Regions from separate parts of the Enterococcus casseliflavus genome, predicted to be linked through region 2. Evidence: predicted binding sites of a transcription regulator. Region 2 holds the regulator's gene; the other holds the start of a gene.
What was found. Region 2 encodes CtsR, which represses protease genes until heat stress. Its sites were predicted from a motif close to TTGGTCAAAAAAGGTCAAANA; they were not measured.

Region 1 (10,282 bases), 830 kb from region 2:
TGGTTTTCACGACAAGCTTGAAGGTTTGGATGTTGTCACATGCTTCCACTGCATCCGCATATTTAAAGTCGATCTCGTGTTGCCCTGGTGCCACCTCATGGTGAGACGCTTCAACTTCAAAGCCAAGGCTTTCTAATTCTAATACGATATCGCGACGGCAGTTTTCCCCTAGATCGGTTGGGGCAAAATCGAAATAGCCGCCTTTGTCGTTTAATTCCGTTGTGATTTCGCCTGCTTCATCTAATTTGAATAGGAAAAATTCGGGTTCTGGTCCAAGATTGAAAGAAGTAAAACCAAGGGATTGCATGTCAGCTAATGCCCGTTTTAAGTTGCCGCGAGGGTCGCCTGCAAATGGGGTGCCATCTGGATTGTAGATATCACAGATCAAGCGAGCCACTTTGCCATGTTCACTTTCCCAAGGGAAGATCATCCAGGTCGACAAATCAGGATACAGATACATGTCACTTTCTTCAATACGGACAAATCCTTCAATAGAAGAACCGTCAAACATCATTTTGTTTTCCAGTACTTTATCTAATTGACTTACAGGTACTTCAACGTTCTTGTTCGTTCCTAAAATATCAGTAAACATCAAGCGTAAAAAGCGCACGTTCTCATCCTTTACGATTTGTTTGATGTCTTCGGCAGTTCTTTCAAATTTTGGCATAGTATCCCTTCCTTTTTCCCAATTCTTTTTTTATATCACAGCAATGATCTACAAGTGCTCTACATTCGTGGACCTTTTTGCTGGTATGGCTGTTGTTGATTCAATCCACCTTGAGCCAAGAGTTCATCATAAAAAATTCGACGTACATCTTCATCGGTCAGCGGCGGTTTGTTCTTCGCTTCTTTTTCTTTGGCAACTTTCATTTCATAAACTCGTTTGATTCCCGCCATGTTCAGTCCATCGGAAAGATAGTCTTTGATCTCAAGCAAGGTATCAATATCATTCAGCGAGTACATTCGTCGATTGCCATCGCTGCGTTCCGGGTGGATCAATTCTTGTTCTTCGTAATAACGAATTTGACGGGCGGTGAGATCGGTCAATTTCATGACTGTTCCGATAGGAAAGACTGACATTGAGCGCCGCAATTCTTTTTCCCGCATAACTTGGCTCCCCTCCGTTTCAATGATGCTGCGTAACTTTATGGAAACTATACCAATTCTTTTTTTGCGTGTCAACCCCTCATGTTAGAAAAAGTGACATGAATGCAAATTTTTTTGATTTTTTCATTGGGCCCTTGATTTGATCGCATGTTCAAGCAGTCCTTTTTCTGGAAGAAATGGTGCCTTAGACAAAAATGTTCGGGTTTTGCACTCGAAGGAAGCCAAACCACTTATACTTCCATAATTTTGTCACCACAAAAAAAACGGTGCATCAGCTGCACCGCTTCTGTTTATTCTTGTTCTTGCGCCATTCTGCGTAGTGGATAGGTATCCTCCAGCGCAAATCCTTTGATATGATAGGTCTGTGTTGCTTCATCGAAGGCATTGCTCAACACTAGTGACTCCCGTTTTAAACGATTCAGCGCATTGCCTTCATCGGCTTGCAGCACTAGATGATAAGGCTGCATGATCTGCATCAATTCCATTTTGATCGCCTGAGTCAAGCGTTCTTTGCCTTTGGTACTCTTTGCTGAGATCAAGACATTGGGAAAGAGCGTTGGGACAAACTGATCGGCGTCGATGCGATCCGCCTTATTGTAGACCGTCAACATCGGTAATTGGGTCAAAGAAAGTTCCTCCATTAATTTTAAGACGGTCTCCTCTTGCTGGACCCGTTCTTCGGAACTGGCATCGACGACATGCAGCAAGAAGTCCATGTTTTGACTTTCTTCCAGTGTGGAATGAAACGCATCGATCAATTGGGTCGGCAATTCTTGGATAAAGCCAACCGTATCGGTAATGGTGACTTCAAATCCTTCCGGCATCCGCCAGCGTTTCGTCAACGGATCGAGTGTTGCGAACAGCTGGTCTTGTTCATACGTATCCGCACTGGTCAAAATATTTAAAATGGTTGATTTTCCGGCATTGGTATAACCAATCAAGCCCATTTGAAAGACTTGGCTGTCTTTGCGCTTTTGGCGTGTCCGGTCTCGATGGGCGGCCACTTCCTTCAATTCCCGTTTGATGATGGTGATGCGGTTGCGGATGTGTCGACGATCGGTCTCCAGCTTGGTTTCCCCTGGCCCTCTCGTTCCGATTCCGCCCCCCAGCCGAGACATGTTCTTTCCTTGCCCTATCAAACGTGGAAGCAAATAATCCAGCTGCGCCAATTCTACTTGCAGCTTTCCTTCTTTGGAACGGGCACGCATCGCAAAAATATCGAGGATCAGCTGGACGCGATCAATCACTGGCACTTCTAGCGCATCACCGATCAACTGGCTTTGCCTTGGTGTCAGTTCATGATTGAAGATCACTAGATCTGCTTCATGTGCTTCTGCCAACTGCTGCAATTCCGCAACTTTCCCCTTGCCAATCACGGTTTGTCGATCGACTTGCTGCCGTTTTTGCACCAGTGAAAAAACAACTTCACCATTGGCGGTTTTTGTTAAGCTTTTCAATTCTTTCATTGACGAATCAAAATGAAGATAGTTTTTCTCCGTTTCTACTCCGACAAGAATCACACGTTCTTGGCTCATCTTTTCTCCTCCAACCATTGGTCGATTTCTGTTTCAAGGGTACGTTGTTCTTCAGGTTGCCTCACTAAATCAATCCATCGGGGCTGTGCTCGGTTATTGAACCACGTCAGCTGCCGCTTGGCGTAGCGGCGTGAGTTTTGCTTGATTTGCTCAATGGTCTCCTCCAATGTGGCCTGCCCTTGTAAATAGGGCAAAAATTCCTTGTAGCCGATCCCCTTAGCGGCTTGCGTTTCTGGATACTGCAAAACAGCTTTTGCTTCTTCGATCAAGCCTTGATCCATCATCAAGTCCACCCGCTGATTGATTCGCTGGTATAACACTTCTCGCTCAGTGGTTAACCCGATCATGAAGAAATCGTACAAAGCTTGTGGTGTCTCTTTTGGTGCAGCGATACTTTCGCCAGTCGTTTCAAAAACCTCCAACGCACGAATCACTTTCCGCTCATTGTTGTAGTGGATCTTCGCTGCTGCCAAGGGATCGACCGCCTGCAGCTTTTGCCATAAAGCTTCTTTGCCGATGGCTGCTGCTTCTTGTTCGTAACGCTGACGAATCGTTGGGTCGCCTTCTTCTGCCCCTAAACGAAAGTCATACAGCAGCGCTTGGATGTATAGCCCTGTTCCCCCTACAACGATCGGCAGCTTTCCTTGCTGCTGGATCGTCTCGATGGCTTCACGCCCCATTTGCTGGAAATCAGCGGCAGAGTATGCTTCCGTCATTGCACGAATATCGATCAAATGATGAGGAATCCCTGCCATTTCTTCCTTCGTCACTTTGGCGGTACCGATATCTAACTGACGGTAAATTTGCATGGAATCCCCGCTGATGATCTCCCCTTGGTATTTTTGGGCTAACTGGATACTCAAGGCGGTTTTGCCAACTGCGGTCGGTCCCACAATTACTAAGACTTTTTTCATCCTTTTGTTTCCTCGCGGACCTGTTGCACAATTGCCCGAGCTTTTTCTGGAAAATCGGTGATGATCCCCGTCAACCCCAGAGCCAAGCAGGTGCGAATCGCCGCTTCTTCGTTGACAGTCCACGGACGGATCGCGATCGGAAAATCAGTTAAGACCGTTGCTGTCTCTTGAACCCAGCGATAGGCAGGATGAATTCCTTCGATATACGGTCGGCTGAGCGCCAACGGTGGTTTGTCTTCCCCGCGTCCCATAATAAAATCAAGGGTCGCATCCGGTTCGATCGCATGCATCCGATCCAAGGTCTCGATATTGAAGGAACAATACCAATGAGTAAAGGGCCATTCTTGACTATTCATTAAGTCGGATACTTTGGCTTCGATTCCTTCATACTCATAATGATCGGTTTTTAATTCGATCGTCAAAATGCCACGATAATTCTTCGCTGCAAGTAAATCCAACACTTCTTTTAGCGTGGGGATTTTGGCGGCTTGGAATTCCTCAGAAAACCAGCTGCCAGCATTGAGGTCTTTTAGTTCAACAACCGTCAGGTCACAGATCCGACCTTTGCCGTTGGTCGTTCGATCAACCGTTTCATCATGCATGACGATCAAGCCGCCATCTTTTGATAGATGTACATCTAACTCAATGATATCAGCTTTGACCCGCACCGCTTCCGCAAATGCTGGTAGCGTGTTTTCAGGTCGGTTGCCGCTACTCCCGCGGTGGGCAACGATTTGTACCATCATTCTTTCACTCCATTCTCACTCTTTATTTTACCATGGAATCTCCTAGAACCAAAAAGCCTCTGTTTGTTTCGATACTCTTAATGAATAATAACGCTTTGTTTCGGTCAAAGAAAAACACCCTTACTATGATCGCAGTAAGAGTGTGTGTGATCAGTTGAAAAAGTGCAATCGTCGATACTCTGGTTTGGTTACCTTAACCAAGGCGACCGACTGACCAGAAGAATCAAATCGTTTTTGAAAAATAGGTCAACGGTTCGCTCGTCATATTTTTCATTTGGTTTTTACGTTCATTGACCATTTCAACCAATTGATCAAGGAAATTTTCCATAATGATCCGACCGCCTTTATACGTATACCCACCGATCTTAACGGTTTCCTCTGGCGACAAAATCACCCGACGTGTCCCGATTTTTTTGAAAAATTCTTCCAAGAAAAAATTCGGTAGATAAAAACTATTTTGCGCCGCAAAAGATTGTAGATAGGCAAAATCATCGATGGTGATATAACAGTCGTCAAAGGCATCAAAGCTGACATACTCATCCATCAGCATGACCCGTTTTTGTAGAATCTCACTGATTTTTTGATTCAATAAAACCAACGTTTCGATTTCTTTGACTTTATGCTCCAACAAACGGCGTTGTTTTTCTTTTTGCTCCTCATACCGAATGCGTAAATTAAAAATGATGGTTACTAACAATGCGCCCACTAAGACGCCGATCAAACCTGCTATTGCTACTGCCATTCTTCGATCCTTCCTCATTCCTTTTTTCATATTGTATCATATTTGAAAGTTTCGCAAAAAAGATAACGAACTTTTTATTTGACCTTTCTTGACCTAATCGGTATACTATCTCTTAGATATTGCGAAAACTTTATGCTAAACTATATCTATAACGATTTTTAGGAGGACTATCACTATGAATTTAATTCCTACAGTCATTGAACAATCATCTCGCGGTGAAAGAGCGTATGACATCTATTCTCGTCTATTAAAAGACCGGATCATTATGTTGAGTGGTCAAGTAACCGATGACTTAGCAAACTCGATCATTGCTCAGCTTTTATTCTTGGACGCGCAAGATTCTGAAAAAGACATCTACTTGTACATCAACTCGCCTGGCGGAAGCGTTACTGCTGGTCTAGCGATCTTTGATACGATGAACTTTATCAAAGCCGATGTTCAAACCATCGTTATGGGGATGGCTGCTTCTATGGGTTCATTCTTATTGACCGCTGGTGAAAAAGGCAAACGCTTTGCATTACCAAATGCAGAGATCATGATCCACCAACCATTAGGTGGCGCACAAGGACAAGCAACTGAGATCGAAATTGCTGCCCGCCACATTTTGGCAACCCGCGAACGTCTGAACAAAATCTTGTCAGAACGTACCGGTCAACCAATCGAAGTGATTGAACGCGACACCGATCGTGACAACTTCATGACCGCACAAGAAGCCAAAGATTACGGCTTGATCGACGAGATCATGGAATCAAACAAATTGAAATAAGCTTGCATAAAAAAAGGTGCACGAAGCAATTCGTACACCTTTTTTCGTCTTTTGGTTCATCATCAGACTTCACCATATTCGCCCTGTTGGTAAGCATACCCATTTTCCACGTAATGCGTGATGTTTGCCTGATTTTTGGCGATTTCTTCCTCTGTCAACGGGCGGATCACTCGTGCCGGACGACCAAATGCCAACACATTGGGCGGAATGACGGTTCCTTCCGTCACTAATGAACCGGCACCTAACAAACTATTTTCACCGATCACTGCATGATTCAAAACAATCGAGCTCATGCCGATCAGCGCCCCTTTTTTGATGGTACAGCCATGAAGCATACACTGATGCCCAACAGTCACATCGTCTTCAACGATCGTCGGGGCATCGTGATCAACGTGGATGATCGTTCCATCTTGAATATTGGTACGCGCGCCGATTTCGATGCGATTGGCATCGCCTCGAATCACTGCTTGAAACCAGACCGTACTCTCTTTTCCTAGTGTCACGTTTCCTACGATCGTCGCATTTTTTGCCACAAAACAAGGTGTTCCTTGCAACGAGGCTGGCGAAACTGTTTTGTGGGTTTCATTCCCTGATTGTTCTTTGTCCATCAACTTCTCCTTCCAATCCATAAACGGATCTGCACTTTCTTTTTTCACTATAGCACCACCCTTGCGACAATGCAAAAAGAGCGCCAGTCTGACTGGACGCTCTTTTGGGCTTACTCTGCTTCTTCTGAAAATTGACTTTGGTACAGTTGGCTATAAAAGCCGCCAGCTGCCAACAAGGTTTCGTGATTGCCTTTTTCAATGATCGACCCTTGATCCATCACTAAGATCAGATCTGCTTCACGAATCGTTGACAAACGATGGGCGATCACAAAGCTGGTACGACCTTCCATCACTTTATCCATTGCTTTTTGAATCAGCGCTTCTAAGCGGGTATCCACCGAACTGGTGGCTTCATCGAGAATCAAAATCTTCGGATCAGAGATGACAGCCCGAGCGATGGTCAACAATTGTTTTTGTCCCAAGGAGACATTGTCCCCTTCAGAATTGATGATCATTTCGTAGCCGTCTGGCATCGTGCGAATGAAGTGATCGACGTTGGCGGTTTTCGCTGCATCAACGACTTCATAATCGGTGGCATCTAATTTCCCAAAGCGAATGTTGTCGCCGATCGTGCCTTCGTACAACCATGCATCTTGTAAGACCATCCCAAATAGAGACCGAACATCGTGACGTTCCATTTTCTTCGTGTCGATGCCGTCGATCTTGATGGCCCCTTCATTGACATCATAAAAACGCATCAATAAATTGATCAAAGTGGTTTTCCCAGCACCTGTTGGTCCCACGATCGCCACGGTTTGTCCAGCTTTGACTTCAAAGTTCAAGTCTTTGATCAACGGTTTTTTCGGATCATAGGCAAAGCCGACATGTTCAAAGGTCACGTCGCCTCTGATTTGTTCTGGCAATTGGATATCCGTTTGATTGACGGGCTCTTCTTCCTCATCTAGGATTTCAAAAACCCGTTTTGCTGCTGCTGAGGCACTTTGCAAGACAGAAGACAGCTGGGTAATGTTCCCCATTGGCTGACTGACTTGCCAAATGTATTGAATGAACGCTTGCAGCTGACCAACAACGATCACGCCGCTGATCACGTAAAAGCTCCCCATGACTGCCATTGCGATATAGGTAAAGTAAGCGGTCATTTGCACCAGTGGCATCATCAATCCTGACACAAAGGCAGAACGAAAGCCGTAATAGCGCAACTGGTGGTTAACGTTTTTAAACCCTTCAAGTGTTTGCTTTTCCCGTCCATACACTTTCAAGACACTGAATCCAGTCATGTTTTCTTGTACGTAGCCGTTCAGATCTCCTAACGCATTTTGCATGCCTTGGAAGTCTTTTTGCGACTTTTTGACGATTGTGCGAGAAATCAATAAGGAGGCTGGGATCATGATCAATGAAACCAATGCCATGTAAGTATTGATATAAAACATCATAGAAACCGCCATAATGATTCCTAAGAAGGCATTGACGATCCCGATCAAGGCTTGCTGCATCGCACCGCTGACGGCATCCACGTCATTGGTCACCCTTGACAGGATATTCCCTTGCTGGTTGCGGTCGAAGTAAGAAACGGGCAGACGATTGATTTTTTCTTCAATGTCTTGCCGCAAATCTCGCATCGCAGATTGGACAACGTTGGTGATCAGCAGCCCTGACATCAATTGTGAGAAACAGTAACCGACACCGACGACTGCGATCCAGATCAAGCAAAGGATCACGTAATCAAAATTAACGCCTTCGCCTGCAGCGATGTTGCGGCTGATCTCTGTCGTCGGTAATCCAGAAACATACGGCATTGCCGCATTGAAGCCGACGGTTGCAACAGTAAACAGCAAGACTAGGATAAATTGTACTTTGTACGGTTTGATGTAAGCACCTAACCGTTTTAAAGAAGAGATTGCTTTCATTGTGCCAACTCCTCCTCTGATAATTGTGACGCCGCAATGTCGTAGTATACTGGACAAGTTTGCAGCAGTTCTTTGTGGGTGCCGATGCCAACCACATCGCCTTCGTTCAAGACGACGATCTTATCGGCATTCATGATCGTTCCTACTCGTTGAGCAACGATCAAAACGGTCGATTCTGTGGTTTCTTTTTTCAAGCGTGCCCGCAATTTTGCATCCGTTTGGTAATCCAATGCAGAAAAACTATCATCAAAAATATAGATCTCTGGTTGGCGGATCACCGCACGGGCAATCGCTAGGCGTTGTTTTTGTCCGCCAGAGAAGTTGGTTCCGCCTTCTGCCAAGTGAGCATCAAAGCCATCTGGTGTGCGAGAAATGAAATCTGCCGCTTGCGCAATCTCGGCTGCTCGTTCCAGCTCTGCTTGCGTGGCATCTTCTTTCCCATAGCGTAGGTTTTCTGCGATCGTCCCTGTAAATAGCAACGCTTTTTGAGGGATAAACCCGATCTTGTTGCGCAACGTCGTTAAGCTGTAATCCCGAACGTCAACACCATCCACCAAGACTTGGCCTTCACTGACGTCGTAAAAACGTGGGATCAATTGGATCAAGGTTGATTTTCCACTTCCAGTACTACCGATAAACGCCACGGTTTCCCCTGGTGAAGCGGTAAAGCTAACATTACGGATCACTGGACTTTGCGCATGTCCCGGATAAGCAAAGGTAACATTTTTGAATTCCAAGAAGCCTTTCGTCTTAGTTTCTGTCACTGGCTGTTCTGGCTCTTTGATTTCAGAAGTCGCATCTAACGCTTCTTGGATTCGACGAGCAGAAACCGCCGCTCGTGGATACATCGTAAAGACAGTCGCAAACAGCATGAAAGAAAACAGCGCATGGAAGATGTATTCGATAAATGCAATCAAGTCACCGACCTGCAGTTGCCCTTGATCGATTTGAATACTTCCCGTCCAAATAATCAAAATCATCACGATATTGAATAAGAAGAAAAAGCCTGGTTGTGCCGTTGCCATCAAGCGAAACAAGCTGCGAGAACTAGAAGCATAGGCTTGGTTGACTTTGCCAAAGCGTTTTTCTTCAAATTTTTCATTGACGAAGGCACGGATCACTCGTAAACCAGAGAGATTTTCTCGCAAGATGCCATTGATTTTATCTAGATTGGCTTGTTGTTTAGTGGATAAGGGTTCCGAGATTTTGGCAATGGCGATGACGGCCATCAGCAATATCGGCAATGCCCCCAAAACATACAACCCTAGTTGTGTACTTGTCCGCATGACCATGTACAAGCTGACCACAAACATCATGGGTGTCATCAAACCTGTCCGTAAGATGCTTTGCATAAACAGCATGATTTGATACGCATCATTGGTCACACGGGTGATCAATGATGAAACCCCGATTTTTTCATATTCGGTATGTGAATAGCCTTGGACTTTTTCAAAAAGATCGTCACGAATATCTGCCACAATGTTAGTGGTGATACGTGACGTGAAATAGCCTAACAAAATGTTCATCGTGATCCCCACAATGGTGATCGCGATCATCGCCGCACCCATTTTCCATATGTAGTCGCGATCACCAGCGGCGATCCCTTTGTCGATCATTCTTGCCAATAACGTCGGCAAACCTAATTCAATCAAAATAAAACCAAAAACACAGATGAAATTAAAAACCAGCAGTTTCTTGTTTCTCATCGTGTAGTGCCACATTAATTTCAAAAAATCCCCTCCTTTTTTACTTCATTACTTCTACTATAGCATAGGAATATTCTTATTGTAATGCACTTTCAACGAAAAAAAGCAAACTTCAGCGATAGTCCTTTCATTTTCTTTCAGTAAGCCTTTTCAAAATGACGTGTTTCTATACTTATTCGTTTTTCTGTGATAAACTAGGGATACTTGTAGTGGAACGACTTACAAACCCGGTGAATTTTTTATGACGACATTTGGAAAGCAAAGACGAGGCTTTCTCTTTTTTCTCACAA
Region 2 (10,282 bases):
CGAAATACCGACATCTCGCAATTCCCGAAAGAATTCCCCTGCACCTTCTTGATTGCCCTCATGGGTCACCATGTTGGCTGCTACATAGACTTTTGCGTTGTGGGCTTTGGCAAAAGCCACCCCTTCCGCCATTTCTTCATAGGTAAAGTTTCCCGCGCGACTCCGTAGACCATAGGCATTGCCGCCGATATAGACAGCGTCAGCGCCATAGTGGATCGCTGTTTTTAATTTTTCTAACGTACCAGCTGGTGCTAACACTTCTGGTCGTTTCAATGCTTGTTTAACGGTCATTTGTTCTTGCTCCTTACTTGATATCGTCAGGATCGATGGCATAAAATCCAGTGTCTAACCCACGTTCTGCTGGATGAAGTTGGGCAACTTGTTCACTGAGCACAGCTGCTTGCTCTGCTTGCCACTCCCCACTTTCTACAAGGCTCTTGGCTTGGGCAAACAGTTTAGCAATAGACACAAAGGCAGCCCCTCGTGTATAGATTCCGTCCAGCTTCCAGGTTTGAAAGCCTGTTGCGGCTAATTCCGCCAGTTGCAGCAGCAGATTGATGTCGTTATTGGCAAAAATGTGCGTGCCGTGGCTATCTTCATAAATGGAATAGTGGGTTTCTTCTTTTTTTGGTTCGGATAAAAACAACCCACGGTCGTGGTTCTTTTCTTCCGATTGTTGGGTATAGTTATAATAATTTTGTAAAAGCGGACGCTTCGATTGGTGAATGCAGGTCGCACCATAAACCAATACTTCCACAGGAATATTTAGTTGCGGTGCCATGATTTTCATTTCCTCGAAAGGAACTTCTCGCGCTAAAACGGCTGCCTTTGCTCCTTTTTGTCCCCAAAAATTGATTTGACGAGCGCTCGTTACTAAGGTTTCCCCTGCATAGATAAATGGCAAGGCACATTCTGGATTTTGCTTCATGCGGTAAATGATCCCAGGATCTCCGAGAGCGATTTGATCGGCTTGATTGGTCTTCAGAAATGCTAGGTATTCTGGAATCCGCTTCATTTTTTCTGGATGCATGATGCCATTGACTGCGATCGTCACTTTCTTTCCAGCTTCGTGGGCCATGTCGATCAGTCTGATTTGCTCTTCACGAGAAAAAGAGGCCGGTAGGCGCAGCCCGAATGTCTCTTCTCCAAAAAACAATGTATCAACATAAGGGATGAGCTGCTGTGCTTGCTCGATCGATTCCACCGTGGCGATAATCTCAACCATAATACTCCTCCTTTTTTCAACTCATTCATAGTATCACACAGCAGGATTCTTTCCAAGAGGTCTCGTTACTCTTTTTTTCACGAATATCGCTTTTTCCGTTAATCAACCGTTGTCATAAAGCTATTTAAAAGGATATTTTTTTGTGAATCATCAATCATAATCAGTGGAGACTTCTTGATCACTACTAGACATAGCAAGACAAAAAAGCGACGTTTCTATGGATGCCGATTACTCGACCATAGAAACGCCGCTGCCGTTATTGGCTCGACTTAAACTTGTTGCAAGACCCGCGCTTGTCCCTCTTTGACATTGAGGGTGATCGATCCTTTTGAAGCACCGATCGTCACTTTGTCACCTAAATGAATTTGTCCTGATAGGAGTGCTTCACTTAAACGGTCTTCAACTTCTTTTTGCAAGGCCCGACGAATCGGCCGTGCCCCATATTCTGGATCAAAACCAGCTTTGCCGATCACATCGATGGCAGATGGCGTGATCTTCAATTGGATGTCTTGGTTGCTTAACCGTTTGATGATCGCTTTGCTCATAATCTTCACGATCTCGTGGATCTCCCCTTCACCTAAGGATTGGAAGACCACTGTTTCATCCACACGGTTCAAGAACTCTGGACGGAAGGCTTTTTTCAGCTCTTCTAAGATCCGTTTTTGCATCGCTTGGTGATCTTTCGTTAAATCAGTGACATTGAATCCAACGCTTTTTTCTTCGCGGATTTGTTGGGCACCGATATTAGAGGTCATGATCAAAATCGTGTTGCGGAAATCGACCTTCCGACCTTTGGCATCCGTCAAATGACCATCATCTAGCACTTGCAAGAGGATATTGAAGACATCGGGATGGGCTTTTTCCACCTCGTCCAATAAGATGACGGAGTAAGGTTTTGAACGGATTTTTTCCGTCAATTGCCCACCTTCATCGTATCCGACATAGCCTGGCGGTGAACCGATCAAACGGCTCGTGCTGTATTTTTCCATAAATTCGGACATATCGACACGAACCAAGGCATCTTCACTACCAAACATCGCTTCTGCTAAGGCTTTGGCAAGCTCGGTTTTCCCGACACCGGTCGGGCCTAAGAACATGAAGGAACCGATTGGGCGGTTGGGGTCTTTCAACCCACTGCGGGCGCGGCGGATCGAACGAGCGACTGCTTTGACCGCTTCTTCTTGGCCAACTACCCGTTGATGCAAGATCTTTTCAAGATCCAACAAGCGTTCGCTTTCTTTTTTCTCCATCTGCTGCAAAGGTACACCAGTCCATTGGGAAACGACCGTAGCAACATCTTCTGCAGTAACACTATCGGCATAGCCTGACGCTTCTTTGACTTCCATAAACGCCACTTCCGTCAGTTGTTGGGTCAATTTCTTTTCCTTGATCCGCAGACGAGCTGCTGCTTCAAAATCTTGCTGGCGAATGGCTGCTTCTTTTTCTTCGATCAAGTTAGCGATCTCGTTTTGTAGATCTGCCAATTCCGAACTTTCATCGGTTTTGTCTAGACGCACTTTGGCTGCTGATTCATCCATCAAATCGATGGCTTTATCTGGTAATTGGCGCGAATTGATGTAACGTACGGACAATTGCACAGCGGCGTGTAACGCATCATCAGAAATTTCCACCCCATGATGTTCTTCATAACGAGGACGCAAGCCTCGTAAAATTTCTTCCGCTTCTTCTGGTGTTGGTTCGTCGACTTGCACCCGAGCAAAACGGCGTTCTAACGCAGAATCTTTTTCAATGTATTTTTGGTACTCATCTAGCGTTGTGGCACCGATGGTTTGCAATTCTCCACGGGCTAAGGCTGGTTTCAGAATATTCGAGGCATCAATCGCCCCTTCGGCTCCGCCGGCCCCGATCAGTGTATGCAATTCATCAATGAATAAGATGATTTGACCATCTTGATAGATCTCATCGATAATTTTTTTCATTCGGTCCTCAAATTCCCCACGGTATTTCGTTCCGGCAACTAAAGCCCCCATGTCCAGCATCATCAAGCGTTTGTTTTGCATGTCTTCTGGGACTTCCCCACTGATGATTTTTTGGGCTAAGCCTTCGGCGATCGCGGTTTTCCCAACACCAGGTTCCCCAACGAGAACAGGGTTGTTTTTGGTCCGACGGCTAAGGATCTGGATCAGCCGTTTGACTTCTTTGGCACGACCGACAACAGGATCTAGCCGTTTTTCACGAGCTAATTTGGTCAAATCACGGGCTAAGGAATCCAAGGTCGGTGTTCCTTGCTGCGCTTTGGCTTGGGCTGGACGACGACGACCAGCACTTCCGTTGGTTTTGCTTTCATTGAAGCCCATTTTTTTCTTCAAAAGCTGACGCATTTTCGCGAGACTCAAGCCGAGATTCAGCATGATTCGTGAAGCCAAAATGTCTTCGTCTCTTAATAAGCCTAATAATAGATGTTCGGTACCGATCTGTGGTGCCCCTAAACGCTTGGCCTCATCCCCTGCATAAGCAAATGTATGTTTTGCTCGTGGTGAATACGCGAGATAGGCGTTTTCTGGGTATTGACGAACGGTGCCGTACCCTGTTAAATGCTCGATTTCTTCACGAATATCGTTTTCTGTGATATTCATTTCCCGTAACGTTTTGCCAGCGATCCCGTTTTGTTCAATGACCAGTGCCAATAGAATATGTTCAGAACCTACTGCTTGGTGCTTAAAGTATTTTGCTTCTTCTTGGGCGATAGCCAAAACGGCTTTCGCGCGTTGGGTGAATAATTCATCCATCTCTTTCACTTCCTGTCTTCGTAACTTAATCGTTCTAGAATTGCATGGAGCAAATCAGCTCGTGTTCTATTTTCATAAGGAGAACGTCCTAGAACTGCTTTCGCGATGACGGTCAACAATAAATTGCCTTCTCGCTTGGACAGGATTCCTTCCTCATAAAGTTTCTGGATTATTGCATATGCATCTTTTTCCGAGATGGTTTCATCGAATAATTGATTCATTTCTTTTAAGTAGTGGTGGCTATCAGTAATTTTGACTTTCTCGATCCGAATATAGCCGCCCCCGCCGCGTTTGCTTTCAACCGCATAGCCTCTTTGAACGGTAAAGCGGGTATTGATCACGTAATTTATTTGTGAGGGCACGCAGTTGAACAAATTTGCCATTTCTGCGCGACGAATCTCAATGGTTTCACTGTCTTCAAGAATTTTCTTCAAATATGCTTCAATCAAATCGGAAGTGTTGTGATGACTCAATTCATTCCCTCCCTTGACTAATTCTGACCTTCATTATACCCAATTTTTGAATCCTTGGAAAGATGTACGCTTGCACAAAAGGAAGGTCTAAAGGAAATTTTAAAGACACTTATCCCTCGCTTCAGCTTTTTAGCTACAAAAAGAAACAAGCAGCTCGTCGGGGAACAAAAAGAAAATTCTTTGGTCCCCGTAGGCTGCTTGTTCTTCTAACATAAACGTTCATCTTATTGCGTACTTTCTGAACTACTTTCACTCGTTGACGAGCTGCTGCTTGAGGAGGATGAGCTGCTTGACGAAGAAGAATCCTGTGGTCGAGGACCTCTGGAAACCGTCACGGTGACAGAACTTCCTACTGCTACAGAAGTACCTGCTCCCGGCGTAACGCGCACTACTTCTCCAGCAGGCACAGAGTCGTTATAATCAGATTCTTGTTCTATCGTATACTGCAATCCTGCTTCATTCAAATCTGCTTCTGCATCGGCTTGGCTTTTGCCAACGATTCTTGGTACATTGACCATTTCTTGCCCGCTGCTGACAGTTAATGTAATGATGGTTCTGGAAGTCACAACGGACTCGCCACTCGCTGGTGCTTGACCAATGATCGTACCTTCCGGTTGGCTACTGGATTCGTAAGTGACATTGATTTGTGAAAGGCTTACCCCGCGAGAAGTTAATGCTGCTCGTGCATCTGCCTCTGTCATACCATAATAGTTGTCCATTGCGAAGCTATCTGGTCCGGAGCTGACCTTAAAGGTGATTTCGTCTTCTGCTGGGGAAACTTCCCGCCCTGCTGCTGGTGATTGACTGATAATATCCCCTTCGTCGACATCATCTGACGACTCTAACTCTTCTTTGATTCTGTCTTCATCAAAGCCCAAATCGATCAATTCTTTTTTGACATCATCGAAGGAACGACCTTCATAGTCATCAAGGGTGATTTTCTTCGTTCCGCTACTGATGTAGAGAGTGACGACGGAATTCTTTTTGACTTCATTGCCTTCTGGGGGATCGGTTTTGACGACATTGCCTGCTTCGACTTCATCGTCTTCGATTTCTTCCACCTCGTCTGCTACTTTCAAGCCGGCGGCTTCTAGCTCGGCACGGGCAGCTGCTTCCGTCTGACCACTGACTTCAGGAATCGCCACATCTCCTCGACCACCGCCGAATAGGAAGTAACTGCCTATCCCTAACAGTGCGATCACCATAATGATGGGCAGCAACAGCCAGCGTTTGCGTTTTTTCTTTTTCGGTTGCGCTGGTTCTTCGGCTTGATCCGCAACCTCATCTTCTACGGGTTCCTCCACTGGCGGCGTTTCGACTTGGGCTGCTTCCACTGGAGTCAGCACTCTCGTTTCATCCATCAGGGCATGAGGTTCCCATCTCGGTTCATTGAGGCGGTCAGGAGACAACACGGTATCGAGATCTGCCCGCATTTCATCGGCGGTCTTGTAACGATCCGCCGGTTCTTTGGCGGTCGCCTTCAATACGACGTTTTCCAGCGATTGCGGAACATTTTTGTCATAGATCCGAATCGAAGGGATCTCATCTTGGAAGTGTTTCAAGGCGATCGTTACGGCTGATTCGCCATCAAAGGGTACTTTGCCGGTTAAAATTTCATAGAGGATAATTCCAATCGCATAAATATCTGATTGATTGGTGGCCATACTGCCTCGTGCTTGTTCTGGTGAAAGATAATGCACCGAGCCTAGCATCGAGTTGGTTTGGGTGATCGATGTTTCTGATAAGGCGATCGCGATCCCAAAATCGGTGATTTTCACCACGCCGTCTTCATTGATCAGCACATTTTGGGGCTTTAGGTCCCGGTGAATGATGCGGTGCTGATGGGCCAATGCCACCGCTGATAAGATTTGTTGGATGATATCAACGATCTGCAAATAAGGTACGGGATAGTGCGTTTGGATATAGCGCTTGAGATCCATCCCTTTGACATATTCCATCACCAAAAACTGCATGCCGTCTTCTTCGCCGACATCATAAACAGTTACGATGTTGGGATGAACCAGCTCAGTCGCCGCCAATGCTTCTCGTTGAAAGCGCCGAATCGCACTTTGGTCGTTTTGGAAGTCAAAACGAAGCACTTTGATTGCCACTTCACGGTCTAAGATCAAGTCATGCGCCAAAAACACATTTGCCATTCCGCCGCTGCCGATATTGCCGATGATTTTGTATCGGCCGTTTATCTTCTTCCCAATTTCGATCATGGGCGCTCTCCTCCAACTTTAATCAATAATACCGTGATATTGTCGACACCGCCGCGTTCGTTGGCTTGATCGATCAATGATTGCACTGCTTCTTCTAGCACAGGGGTTTCTTGGATCGTTGCTGTGATCTCTTCATCTGAGACCATGTTGGTCAATCCGTCTGAACACAGCAGCAAATAATCCCCGTCTGCAATAAAGTGGATCGCCACATCGACTTCGACTTCGCTTGGCATGCCGATCGAGCGGGTCAAAACGTTTTTGCGAGGATGATTCAAGGCCATTTCTGCCGTGATTTGTCCCGACTTCACCAATTCATTGACCAGTGAATGGTCCTCTGTGATTTGGGTCAGCACTTGATTGCGTAAAAGATAGGCACGGCTGTCCCCGACATTGGCGATCGTAAACTGGTCGCTTAATAAGGCCACGGCAATGATCGTGGTGCCCATGCCGCTAAGTTCTTCTTGTTCTTGTCCTTTTTGGAAAATCACTTGGCTTTCCGCTTGGATTTTTTGGATCAGCCATTGGGCAGTTTTTTCACTGTCTGTCAGCTCTGTCTGTTCCCAAGCGGTGCCGATCTCACTGACTGCTTGACGGCTAGCGACATCTCCGGCTCGGTGGCCCCCCATGCCATCGGCAAGCAAGGCCAATGTCACATTGGCTTTATTTACATAGGTTGCTGCAAAATCTTGGTTTGTGTTGCGACGTTTGCCGACATCTGTTTGAAAACGAATCTCCAATTTCTTTCACCTCGTTACTTTTTGCGTAGACAACTGATAAAAAAGCCATCTGTCATAAAATCTTGCGGATAGATCGTCAACATATCCTCTTGAACCGCTTCGGCTGCCAGCGGTCCTACCGCAAGAGGCATTTGCTCAAATTCAGGATGGTCAGCGAGAAACGCTGCCACGACTTGTTGATTTTCTTCCGCTAGAATCGTGCATGTGCTGTAGACCATTATACCCGATTTTTTCAGGGTTGGGGCGGCACTTTCCAAAATCTCTCGCTGAATCTGCGGCAAGCGTTGGAAATCGGCTTCCGTCTTGCTGTATTTGATGTCCGGTTTACGGCGCATCAACCCTAATCCAGAACAAGGGGCATCCACTAAGATGCGATCAAATTGTTCGGGTGCAAAGGTTTGAGCCGTCTCCCGCGCATCCATCACGCGGGTCTCCACAACTGCTTCGACGCCTAAACGTTGGGCATTTTGCTGAATCAGCTTAACCTTATGGGCATGGATATCCAGTGCTGTCACTTTGCCGCCCTCTGCGGCAGACAAGAAGGCAGCGATATGGGTCGTTTTGCCTCCTGGTGCGGCGCAGGCATCCAGTACTTGATGGTCTCGGGCTACTTGTAAAACGGGGGCAACCAGCATCGAACTTTCATCTTGGATCGTCAGTAAACCTTCTTTGTAGAGGGACGAGCCCGCCATAAAGCCTTTGTCAGCCACAACCCCATAAGGGGAAAGCTCACTTGGTCGTGCGTCGATGCCTTCTTCTTGTAGCCGTTCGATCGCTGCTGCTTGCGAGATGCGCTGCAGATCGATACGACCACTGGCATGATTGGGTTCAAATAGGGCATAACCCAGCTCGCTAGTTTCTTCGATCCCAATTTGTTTGACTAGTTTCTTCGTTAGCCACAGGGGCAAACTGATTTCCGTTGCTAAACGTTCCATTGGGTCTTTGATCAATGCCAAGTCTGGCACTCCTTGTCGTTGGATCGTGCGCAGCACGCCATTGACGAACTTACCAGTCCCCGGATTGCCTTTGGCTTTCGCAATATCCACGGCTTCATGAATGATGGCATGGGCGGGTACTTTATCGAGATACAGCATCTGATACAAGGAAAGCCGCAGCAGCGTTTTGACCCACGGGTCGACTTTGCGGGCATTTTTAATAAACCGGTCCAAATAATAATCCAATAAAAGCTGACGACTGATGGTGCCGTACACCAATTCAGTCAATAAGCGACCGTCTTTGTCATTTAAGCGCCCTTGATTCATCAATTCCCGCAGCAGTAGATTGGAATAAGCGCCGCCTTTTTCGATTCGCAACAACGCTTCTAGTGCCACAAAGCGCACTGTATATTGTATGTCTCCAAGATTACGCTTCATAGGTACCTACCTGATCCCCTTTTTGAATCTGTTGTCCACTGCCGTTTAAGAATGCGGCAATGTCTTGTCGGCCTTTTCCAGCTGGCTGCAATTCATCGATAGCCAATACCGTGCCTTCCCCACAAGCGATCAGCAACGTTTTTTTCGTCCGTTCAATGATCGTTCCTGGTTGGGCTGTCGTCGTTTGCTCCAGCGGTGTCACTTGCCAAAGTTTCCAGCGGTTGCCATTTTGTGTCGTAAAGGCGATCGGCCATGGTCGCATGCCTCGGACTTGGGCATCGATTTGCACCGCCGTTTTCTGCCAGTCGATGGCTTCTTGTTCACGGCTGATATTTGGTGAAAAGGTGACTTTTGCTTCTTCTTGCGGGACAGGCTGCAGCTCTCCTGACAAGATTTTCGGCACAGTTTCCAGCAGCAAGTCTTTGCCTAATAGGCTCAACTTATCAAACATCGTCCCCACATCATCTTGTGCCGTGATCGGCAAATGAGCTTGAGCAAAAATACCGCCAGCATCCATTTTTTTGATCATTTCCATGATGGTTACACCCGTTTCTTGCTCCCCTTCCATGATGGCATAATGCACAGGTGCTCCGCCACGGTATTTCGGCAGTAGGGACGCATGAACGTTGATAGCGCCATGCTTTGGTACTTCTAGTAAAGCACTAGGTAAAAATTGGCCGAAAGCTGCCGTGATCAGCAGATCAGGTGCCAAAGCTTGAATCTGCTCCATTTCTGGTGACCCACTGATTTTTTCTGGTTGTAAAACCAACAAGTCATGCTTCATCGCCGCTTCTTTGACGGGGGTCGGAGTGATGGTTTTTTTGCGACCGACGGGACGATCCGGCTGGGTCACGACTGCTGCCACTTCATAGCCGGCTTCAAGCAAGCCTTCTAAAATTGGGACGGAAAACGCCGGGGTACCCATAAAGACGATTTTAGTCATTTTCATGTTCCTCCATATACTTTTCTAAGTCTTCTTCAGGAATGCGTTCGACGAGCTTGTCGACAAACAGCACGCCATTTAAATGATCGATCTCATGCTGCATCGCACGCGCCAAGTAGCCGAATGCTTCCACTTCCATTTCTTCTCCTTCTCGGTCGAAATAGCGGACAGTGATCTCGTCTGCTCGTTTGACGGTCCCAAAGGTGTGGGGAATACTCAAGCAGCCTTCCACATCAAGGGATTCACCAGAAGAAGCGATGATCTCAGGGTTGATCATTTCAAAACGATCGTCTTCTTCGACTTCCACGATCGCCACTTGCAGGTTTTTGCCGACTTGCGGTGCGGCAATACCGATCCCGTCGTGGGCGACCATTGTTTCATAAAGGTCGTCTAGTAGCTGAACGAGTTCATCGGTAATTACTTTGACGGGTTTTGCTTGCCGACGAAGACGTTCATCGGGGGTGATAATAATAGGATAACGCATATTTTCTCCTCTAAATAAAATTCAACGGCTCTTGGTCAATCGACACGTACAATCCTTTGCGCTGATCGATTTGAC

Region 1: the regulator CtsR is predicted to act here: its motif matches at 5,120-5,140, upstream of clpP (ATP-dependent Clp endopeptidase proteolytic subunit ClpP).

What each region holds. Positions count from the first base shown of each region.
Region 1 covers NZ_CP119393.1:2,905,478-2,915,759, forward strand. The annotation lists gene glnA (type I glutamate--ammonia ligase) at 1-667, opposite strand, end outside; gene P0G38_RS13780 (MerR family transcriptional regulator) at 727-1,107, opposite strand; gene hflX (GTPase HflX) at 1,398-2,642, opposite strand; gene miaA (tRNA (adenosine(37)-N6)-dimethylallyltransferase MiaA) at 2,639-3,556, opposite strand; gene P0G38_RS13795 (glycerophosphodiester phosphodiesterase) at 3,553-4,302, opposite strand; gene P0G38_RS13800 (hypothetical protein) at 4,526-5,044, opposite strand; gene clpP (ATP-dependent Clp endopeptidase proteolytic subunit ClpP) at 5,220-5,810, shown strand; gene P0G38_RS13810 (gamma carbonic anhydrase family protein) at 5,873-6,466, opposite strand; gene P0G38_RS13815 (ABC transporter ATP-binding protein) at 6,529-8,286, opposite strand; gene P0G38_RS13820 (ABC transporter ATP-binding protein) at 8,283-10,016, opposite strand.
Region 2 covers NZ_CP119393.1:72,479-82,760, reverse strand. The annotation lists gene P0G38_RS00440 (peptidase U32 family protein) at 1-291, opposite strand, end outside; gene P0G38_RS00435 (peptidase U32 family protein) at 305-1,225, opposite strand; gene P0G38_RS00430 (ATP-dependent Clp protease ATP-binding subunit) at 1,495-3,975, opposite strand; gene P0G38_RS00425 (CtsR family transcriptional regulator) at 3,981-4,448, opposite strand; gene pknB (Stk1 family PASTA domain-containing Ser/Thr kinase) at 4,673-6,670, opposite strand; gene P0G38_RS00415 (Stp1/IreP family PP2C-type Ser/Thr phosphatase) at 6,667-7,407, opposite strand; gene rsmB (16S rRNA (cytosine(967)-C(5))-methyltransferase RsmB) at 7,422-8,780, opposite strand; gene fmt (methionyl-tRNA formyltransferase) at 8,770-9,723, opposite strand; gene def (peptide deformylase) at 9,716-10,207, opposite strand; gene priA (primosomal protein N') at 10,218-10,282, opposite strand, start outside.